DNA from 4 places in the Paenibacillus sp. FSL H7-689 genome. Region 4 is predicted to be linked to each of the others. Evidence: riboswitches for the same ligand, from Rfam matches in the RefSeq annotation. Region 4 holds a riboswitch; each other region holds the start of a gene.
What was found. A riboswitch is a leader RNA that binds a small molecule or an ion and turns the genes downstream of it on or off. The one in region 4 is predicted to bind cyclic di-AMP.
Positions count from the first base shown of each region.

Region 1 (2,204 bases), on a different contig from region 4:
CCAAACAACACTATAGCATTGTGAACTGGAACGTAGACTCCCTGGACTGGAAAGGCCTTTCAAAGGAACAGGTGAAAGATAATATCCTGTCTGCCGTAAAACCCGGCTCCATCGTTCTGCAACATGCTGGAGGCGGTGTAGGGTCAAACCTGAACGGCACGATTGAGGCTTTGCCTGAAATTATTGAGGAACTACGTAATCGGGGATATGAACTGGTCACCTTGGACGAAATGTTGGGATTGCCAAAGGCCAAAGATTAAGATGAACTTGATAGAAAATAAATGAGAATATTAAAAGGGTGCTGTTCAATCGCAAATTTAGCGACTGGCAGACACCCTGTTTGAATTCATTTTAAATGTTATTTTCTCTCTACTTCAGAATGTACAGCTCGATATCCTGAAAACCAAATGAGCTTACAGACTGTTTGCTACCCGGGATAAAGATATCAATCCGGTGACCCTTGATTGCACCGCCCACATCACGTGCTGTGGCTACAAAAGCTTGTTTTGGCAATCCTGGATGGCTGTGACCAGTTACCAGTACTTTAGTTCCAAGTGGAATTACACTTGGATCAACTGCAATCGTACCCAGTTCAAGGTCATTTCCGAAATAATCGACTGCACCCCAGCCTCCATTTTCAGACGGATCTGCAGAGTATGCCGTTGCTTTTACGTTCACAGCTTTGCTGTAATCGAATGTTTTACCCCAGGCTTGAACAACTTTGTTATCTGCGTTGACGTCCAAGCTTGCTGTAGTAACAGTCTTCGCTTGGGTCTTGCTCTCCGTTGCCGCAGCGGCTGCTACATTGTTTGCCTTACCGGGAATCGTAATTTTCAAACCACCATAAATGTTGTAAGCCGAAATGTCGTTGTTTGCTTTAATTAACGTGTTGAGTGCTACTCCATATTGTTTTGATAAGGTGTAGAAGGTATCCCCTTCTTTGGCCACATGAACTGAATCGGCGTGAGCCGGAACGGCTTGAATGAGCATTGCTGTTGTCATTAATGCTACTGCTGTTTTGGCTATACGTTTCTTGTTAATCATGGTCTTCCTCCCTCATTGTGCCTGCGAAGTTAGTTGTCGGATTCGGATGAGGAGCCCACCCTATAGGTTCTTCGTTACATTTGAAACGTTATGTACCCAATTCACCCCAAGCAGTGTGCTGTAGATCTTCCCCCTGCACAATCTGCATCGTTACATCCCCCGCACTCCCTGTCCGGAAGTTTCGGCAGAGTTCAATATATCACAATTTTGTAACCTGAACTTGTAGTAATTCTTACCAAATGGTTTTTAGCTTGTAAGCATTTGTAAGAATACTGGTTAATTCAGAAAGTTTGGTTGACCCGATTCCTTTACATTTGGTAACAGAATAGTTACTTTTCCGAATCCATACGTCATTATTATCCATAAAAAATAGCGTTACCGACTCGAAGTCAGTAACGCTATTTAATCACATCGTTTAGAGTACTTTGGCAAGAAAATCACGTGTACGTGAATTTTTTGGAGCTCCAAACACCTCATCAGGTGTTCCCTCTTCCACAATAACCCCGCCATCCATGAACAGGATTCGGTCTCCCACTTCACGTGCAAAACCCATCTCATGGGTTACGATGACCATTGTCATCCCGCCTTCTGCAAGGCGTTTCATGACATCCAGCACTTCACCGACCATCTCGGGGTCCAGTGCCGAAGTTGGCTCGTCAAACAGCATCACATGCGGCTGCATGGCCAATGCTCTAGCAATGGCGATCCGCTGCTTCTGTCCACCAGACAGCTGATTCGGGAATGTATCTTTTTTATCGTACAAGCCTACGGTGTTAAGCAGATCAGCGGCAATTTTCTCCGCTTCCTGAGTGGATTGTTTCTTTACTTTAATCGGAGCAATCGTAATGTTTTGCTCTACCGTTTTGTGTGGGAACAGGTTGAAGTGCTGGAACACCATGCCCATTTTCTCACGAGTTGCGTTAATGTTATGCTTGGGGTCCGTGATTGACACGCCTTCAAAATCAATCTCTCCTGAGGTAGGCTGTTCCAGCAGGTTCAAACAACGCAAGAACGTACTTTTACCTGAACCGGAAGGACCGATAACCACGACAACCTCACCTTTGCCAATCGTCACGTTTATGCCCTTAAGCACATCGTTATTTCCATAAGATTTGTGTAATTGTCTAACGTCTATCACTTGCACTCAACTTCCTTTCCAG
Region 1 covers NZ_ASPU01000028.1:202,361-204,564, reverse strand. The annotation lists gene C170_RS20545 (polysaccharide deacetylase family protein) at 1-260, shown strand, start outside; gene C170_RS20540 (3D domain-containing protein) at 370-1,044, opposite strand; cyclic di-AMP (ydaO/yuaA leader) riboswitch at 1,047-1,241, opposite strand; gene C170_RS20535 (amino acid ABC transporter ATP-binding protein) at 1,460-2,182, opposite strand; gene C170_RS20530 (ABC transporter substrate-binding protein/permease) at 2,169-2,204, opposite strand, start outside.
Region 1: another riboswitch for cyclic di-AMP. It lies ahead of C170_RS20540 (3D domain-containing protein); the one in region 4 lies ahead of C170_RS11655 (C40 family peptidase).

Region 2 (2,204 bases), on a different contig from region 4:
AGGACGATCGCATATTGCTCCTGCCGCAGCTGTGCATCTCCGAATTCCACTTCCAGAGCTTTCATCTGCTCCCAGGGGAGCCAGCTGTAGATATTGTAAGGCGGATCATACTGCCAACTGCAGATAAGCTCCGCATGTTCTTCTCGCATGGGTACAACGTGAAACGTCACAGGGGTTTCCTTCATACACCTGCATGCTCCTTTCCTTGAAACAGAACTCTTTGTCCACTCTACAAAAGAGATGTTCATTTAGCAAGTCTTCCTTCCCAAGAAAAAAAATGAAACAAAAGTTCCGGTAATTTCGTTTATATTATAACGGGATGGGTAAAAACATCATAAGGGCACGGACGAACGAACGCAAAATGAACCTGTTGATGTCGCAGGATATGCCCCGAGTATAACTTGCAACATGAATAAGGATTGAAGCACAAAAAAACCGCCGGATACATTCCTGCGGAGAATGTACCGGGCGGTTCTGTTATGCTTCTTGCTTCGTTCCAATATGGTTAATGGTTACAGCATCATGTTGCTCAGCTTGTCCCTAGTCAAGGGCCAGTGATTCATATGCGTCCGTGCTCATAATCCGTTTTGCGCCAACATAACGATTGGCCCAATAGTTTTCACTCAATGCACTGATCGTAACGCCTTTGGAAGAAGAGGAGTGTGCGAACTTTCCATCCCCTACAAAGATTCCTACATGGGACACGCCTTTACCTGTTGTATTAAAGAACACCAGATCGCCAGCTCTCATCTCCATGCGGGATACGGAATCGCCCATGTCGAATTGGGAACTGGATTGGCGTGCCAAATCAATACCCAACTTGTCGAATACATACCGGGTAAATCCGGAGCAATCAAAGCCGTTAAGCGTTGTTCCCCCACTTTTGTATGTAGTTCCCATTGCTGAATCAATTACTGTGTCCATCTTTGAATCTGCGAATGCGCTACCTGCACCAAGCGATAAAGCGAATGTGATGCTAAGTACAGCTGCGGTTAATTTCTTCTTGAACAAGAGATATTCCCCTTCCAATGCCTGCGAGGTTAGCTTAAGGATTCGGTTGAAGGTCCCCTATGATCCCTCTGTAGCAAGATCAATTCACCCATAACTGGTTCCCCCGCTTCCCAGGTGCCAGGAATTTGGCTATGCTAGTTATGCACCTGCGAAATCAAGAAATGACGATTTAATTTTAAGTAGTTACAAATATGAATGTAAAGATTACAAAGTTGTTACTAAAAACTCACTGCGATTATTGTAACAGAGGAGTACGGCTTTGGCAACGTTTAGCAACAAATTTAGCAAAAAAAACCTCGACCTTTGACGGGGAAAGGTTGAGGTTTGCCTATTTATAAGTACATATTAGGCCATGAGTTTAACATGTGATGGTAACAATTTTTAAACTATCTGCTCTCGCCTTTGGATATTTTGGACTGCCATAATCGGAAATGGCTGCATATTTTCCACAGACTCAATAGACATCTGGCAAGTGGATACGTCTGTTGTAGTATAAGTCCGGTCAGTCCAGTTAATAACCATGAGGCTGTAGTGAATGCCCCAAAGACGAGCAGGTGTACTCCGCCCAGCAGTAATGCAATGCCGATTACAGCGATGAGATGACGCAGTGCAATCCAGAGTGCTTTGAGGGTACCGTGAGCCCCGCCTTCTCCTTCTGGTGCCGAAACACCGAACTGCATATAGAGTATGACATGGTGGATGATCCAACCATATACAATCCAGGCAGCAACATAAGGTATGCCAGGTAAAAGTAATTGAAGGGAATGAAATCCGTCCATGAGAATCGAGTAGAGCTTCGGTATGAGCCAGTAGGCGGGCAGAAGTATCAATAATGTACGTATGGTGTGGAGCAGCAGCATCGGTTTCCACAGATTTTTGATTCCGCGGACAAAGGGAATGCGCTCTTCTGTAGAATTAAAGTGCTGAAGTGAGTAGAGCAGTCCTGCCTGAATGAGGGGGCTGATCAACATGCGAACCAGCAGCATGCCCCCGAGAATCCATAGATAACGATGAACCTCCGGATGGGTAGACAGGTTAAGTTGACTTTCCATTTTGAACAAAAGTGTACTCAGCTCACCGGCATCAGCATCTGGATAGCGAAGGAGCAGTGGGATGACGGCCGATTGTACCATTCGATAGAAGAAATATCCCCAAATGAGTTGATAAAGAAATAAGAGTGCGGCAATGAACAT
Region 2 covers NZ_ASPU01000009.1:29,116-31,319, reverse strand. The annotation lists gene C170_RS05870 (GNAT family N-acetyltransferase) at 1-185, opposite strand, end outside; gene C170_RS05865 (C40 family peptidase) at 541-1,011, opposite strand; cyclic di-AMP (ydaO/yuaA leader) riboswitch at 1,015-1,152, opposite strand; gene C170_RS05860 (hypothetical protein) at 1,398-2,204, opposite strand, start outside.
Region 2: another riboswitch for cyclic di-AMP. It lies ahead of C170_RS05865 (C40 family peptidase); the one in region 4 lies ahead of C170_RS11655 (C40 family peptidase).

Region 3 (2,204 bases), 690 kb from region 4:
AAGATCCTTTTTCCTGTGCAAACTGGTTGCTTGGGAAACCAAGCACTTCAAATGGAGCATCTTGAAACTTGTCTTGCAATTCTTGCAGACCTTTGAATTGAGGGGTAAGGCCGCATGAGCTTGCCGTATTCACAATCAGGAGCACTTTGTCACGGTAGTCGGACATTTCAACTTCTTGACCGCGAAGGGTATTCACTTTGTAATCGTAGACTGTCATCTAAATCGCCTCCATTTATTTACTCTTATATCTTCTATTATATTGGTTGCAATTAAATATTGCAAAACTAATATGGTGTTAAAAGAATCAAAACAGGCAAGTTGTGCAGAATACGTGAATGAATTGCGAAGTGATTTACGCCAGAGTGAGAATTAGATAGCCTTGAAGAGATAGATAGAGTATAACTTTGTTGTAAGCGTTATTATGGATAGGAATTGGCAAAAATCTGCCGATTTGGTGATCTGGGCGGACTTTACACCGACATGGCACGGGTGTATGATTCATAACGTAATTTCAATTTAAACTAAAATGTACTTGAAAAACGAAACAAACGATAATATCGCTCGATCTTACCTTAAGATATACGAACGATGTTTTAATCGCTGAGTTTCCATTCATTAATGAATGGGAAACGGGGGAACCAACGGAATGCGCTGTCCAGGACAGTGGGCATTCATGGGGTGAATTTTCCGGTGACAGCCGGAAATAGGGCGACTCTCGCGCCCGAATCCGTCAGCTAACCTCGTAAGCGTTAAAGGGAGAGGCAACAAGCCGTACGCTGGTTCATGGTGTTTTCGCCATGGGTTATTTAAGAAGCGTTCGGGAGGCCTTGGTCCCCCACGCTTCTTTTTTGTTGTCTTTTCACGCCAAGGGAGGAACGAATGATGGATACTGAGATGATCTTAGTGACTGCTCCAAATGAAGCAGGACGCAAATTTATCAAATTGCTGATGTACAAAAAAATGCCGTTTGCCGTTCTAACCAACAGTGCAGGGGAAGAGCGCAGACTCCGTAGAATCGGAGTAGAACATGTCATTCGCATGAATACGGCTGCAGCTCAAAAATGGTTTTTGCCGCAGGGCAGCGTAGGCAACGTGTTTATTTTCGAGAACAGCCTGAATCTGACCTGTCGTTATTTACAGATCTGCCGTTCATGGACATCGAAATCCCTGTGCGTCATTACGGAGCAGAGTCATCCTAAGGGCATCTATCGGGGCATGGGCGCAGACCGGATTGTATATTCGCTCAATGGGGAAGTTGGCTTTCTCCTCAATGGTTAATGCCATAGCTTGTGATTGCTCAGGTGTAAGGTGCCTGTTATAATTGAATGTATTAGAATCAATTTCAGAATTTACTCAAGGTATTATGAAATTGATTCATCGATAAACGGAAGTTTGAGGAGACTCATGCAGGATGGTGAGTCTTCTTTTTTATGGTTTTAAAGGTAGTTCAAGACTTTTTGAACACGAACTTTTAGATTAGGATCAGGAATCACCTGTGGCTTACAAGGAGGAATTGGCGTGCCGGATGTAGGTGGATTGAAATGGTTGTTTTTTGATGTTGGAGATACGCTGGTGGATGAATGGGAGCCGGTTGATGATATTATCGGACAGTTTGTCCGTGAAGCTTGTGCTTTGGGGTATCCGGTGAAGATTGAGGCGGTACGCGAACTGTTCGCGAACTGTTACCGAAAATATGAGCAATGGCCTATGAGAGTGGCAATTCGCACATTTGTTGAAGACGAGGGGCATCAGAAACAGATTCAGGACAAGCTGAAGTTTCAAAAAGATCTTGAACGTCCTTTTCCTTCAGCAGATTCCGTTCTTCAGCAGTTGTCACGGCATTATCGCATTGGCATTATTGCCAATCAGAGTCCTGGAACGGAAGAGAGACTGGAGAGCTACGGCTTGCGGAAGTATGTTGATGTTCTGGCATGTTCGGCTGAAGAAGGAGTGTCCAAGCCAGACCCTGAGTTATACGCTGTGGCCTTGAAGCAGGCCGGTTGTGAACCGGAGGAAGCCGTCATGATCGGAGATCGGATCGATAACGACATTATACCTGCTCGGAATCTGGGCATGCGTACGATTCGAATTATGCAGGGTTACGGAAGATTCCAGCCAGAACTATCGGATGACAACCGTGCGGATTGGACTGTTGATTCATTGGATCAACTCCTGCCGTTACTGATGCCAAATCAGGATTAGAT
Region 3 covers NZ_ASPU01000015.1:849,505-851,708, reverse strand. The annotation lists gene C170_RS14945 (glutathione peroxidase) at 1-217, opposite strand, end outside; cyclic di-AMP (ydaO/yuaA leader) riboswitch at 589-764, shown strand; gene C170_RS14940 (hypothetical protein) at 880-1,278, shown strand; gene C170_RS14935 (HAD family hydrolase) at 1,519-2,202, shown strand.
Region 3: another riboswitch for cyclic di-AMP. It lies ahead of C170_RS14940 (hypothetical protein); the one in region 4 lies ahead of C170_RS11655 (C40 family peptidase).

Region 4 (2,204 bases):
TGCAGCTTTGGAATCAGCGATAATTTTACTATCTCCATTAGCTCTTTCATACTTGTAACCCGTAATTTTCACTTTGTTAAACCAAGCCTCCGCTCCTTTAATGGATGCGGTAATTTTAGCGTTAGCAGGTCTGGTTTTCAGAAATTTAACAATCGTTACACTCTCTCCAGCTGTCAGCGATGGCACTTCGTAGATTCTTGCGCTCGCTGGTTTAAGAGAGCTGGAATCATGTTGTTGTCCCCATGCTGTCAGCTTACCACCTGAAACGACCTGTGTATTCAGAATCGCCTCCACACCTTTGGCAACTGAATTTTTACTGCGGTTAGCAAGTGTACTGTCGATAAATGAGAAATCACCTTTGCGTGCCGCTACTTCATCCAGCATGATCATTACATTAATCATGGCATCATCATTGTAAGTGATGTGCTTGTGGTATCCGGAGCTTTGGTAAACTTGTGGCCACCCGCCGTTTGAATACTGCATGTTGATCAAAAAGTTAATTCCTTTGATTGCAGCTGTGGAGTAACGCGGATCATTCGTCTTTTTAAATTCCTTCGCCAATCTTCTAATTTCTGAGTATGTAGCCTTGTTGTCTATCGTGGACTTTGCCCACTCTCCACTTGTCTGTTTATAATCTTTTCTCCAACCTCCATCCGGCAGCTGGTTCTTCAAAATATCAGAAATACTCGCTGTAGTACCCGACGCATCTGCAGCAGATACCGTCCCTACAGGGAGAACTGCCATTCCAACTGCTGAGAACACCATCGTACATGCCAGGACAAAAGTAATTATTTTCTTCGCTTTCAAATGTAACACTCTCCTATGTTCGTTTTTATAAATCTTCCACTTCTACTTTACCTATGATACGCGTCTCTAAACCTCCTTTATTTGTATTTATCGCATAATAAAATCAATTTTAATCCAATATGTGGATTGGATAATCAGATAATATGCAAAAAATCGATTTTTGTCAATATATGCAACTCAATGAATATAATCTCTCTAATTCTACATAAAGGAATAGTTCTTTTAACTCATGACAAACCTATCTATTTATCCAAATTCGTCTTAAACGAATCAATAATGACGTTTTTGTCATGAATGATACCCCAACTTGATCCCTTTTTTCATATAAAAACCTTAATTCCGCTAACATTGAGGTATTAAGAAAGGGTTTAAATGGGTTTGACAATTACGCATTTATGCAATATAGTTTCAAATAGTTACAAAAACTTAATTATTCATTGCCGAGTTTCATGTTTGAAAACGGGGGAACCAATTTGGGTGAATTATTCTTATACATAGGAAATATAGGGAACCTTCTACCGAACCCTTAGCTAACTCCGTAGGCATCGAAGGGAGAACATTGATTTTGAAAAAACTGATTATCTCCATTTTTGGAGCAGCTGTATTATTTACATCCGGGGCAACAAGCACAGAGGCAAGCAGTATCAACTCCGTAGTGAACAACATGACAGGTATTCCTTACAAATGGGGTGGCACAACTGTAGCCGGCTTCGACTGTTCTGGTTTTATGAGATATCTTTTCAACAAATACAGCATTGAATTACCACGTACTTCGCAGCAGCAAGCCAAAGCAGGTACTCCCGTTTCCAAGAGCAATGTTCGGACAGGTGATCTGGTGTTCTTTAATACAACAGGCAAAGGCATTTCACATACAGGTGTATATATCGGCGGCGGACAATTCGCTCATGCCTCCAGCAGTAAAGGTGTAAGCATCACGAAGTTATCGAATCCATACTTCAATGATCGTTATGTAACAGCACGTCGGGTAACTGGACAGTTTATGTATGATAAAATGTTAGGTAAAATGTGATTCACATACAAAAAGGCATCGGTTATTAACCGGATGCCTTTTTTGCACTTAAAAATTTATGTTGCATTGCTTACTAATGCAGCGCCTTCTGCACTCGCATCGCACCCTGAGACAGGGCATGTCCTCCACCAACAGCTCCGGCCACGGCTACGGTCTCCATGATCTCCTGATCAGTTGCACCCTTGGCACGGGCTTCTTCTACATGGTAGAAGGTACATACCTCATTGTTGGCGAATAATCCAATGCCAAGCGCAATTAGCTGTTTTGTCTTCGCATCAATCACGCCAGGTTGGAAGCATTCTCCGGTAAACTCATGATACGACTTCACCACACCTGGCAGCACATCGCTTAATGCTCCAATCTGATC
Region 4 covers NZ_ASPU01000015.1:160,855-163,058, forward strand. The annotation lists gene pelA (pectate lyase) at 1-807, opposite strand, end outside; cyclic di-AMP (ydaO/yuaA leader) riboswitch at 1,236-1,367, shown strand; gene C170_RS11655 (C40 family peptidase) at 1,373-1,837, shown strand; gene C170_RS11660 (carboxymuconolactone decarboxylase family protein) at 1,911-2,204, opposite strand, start outside.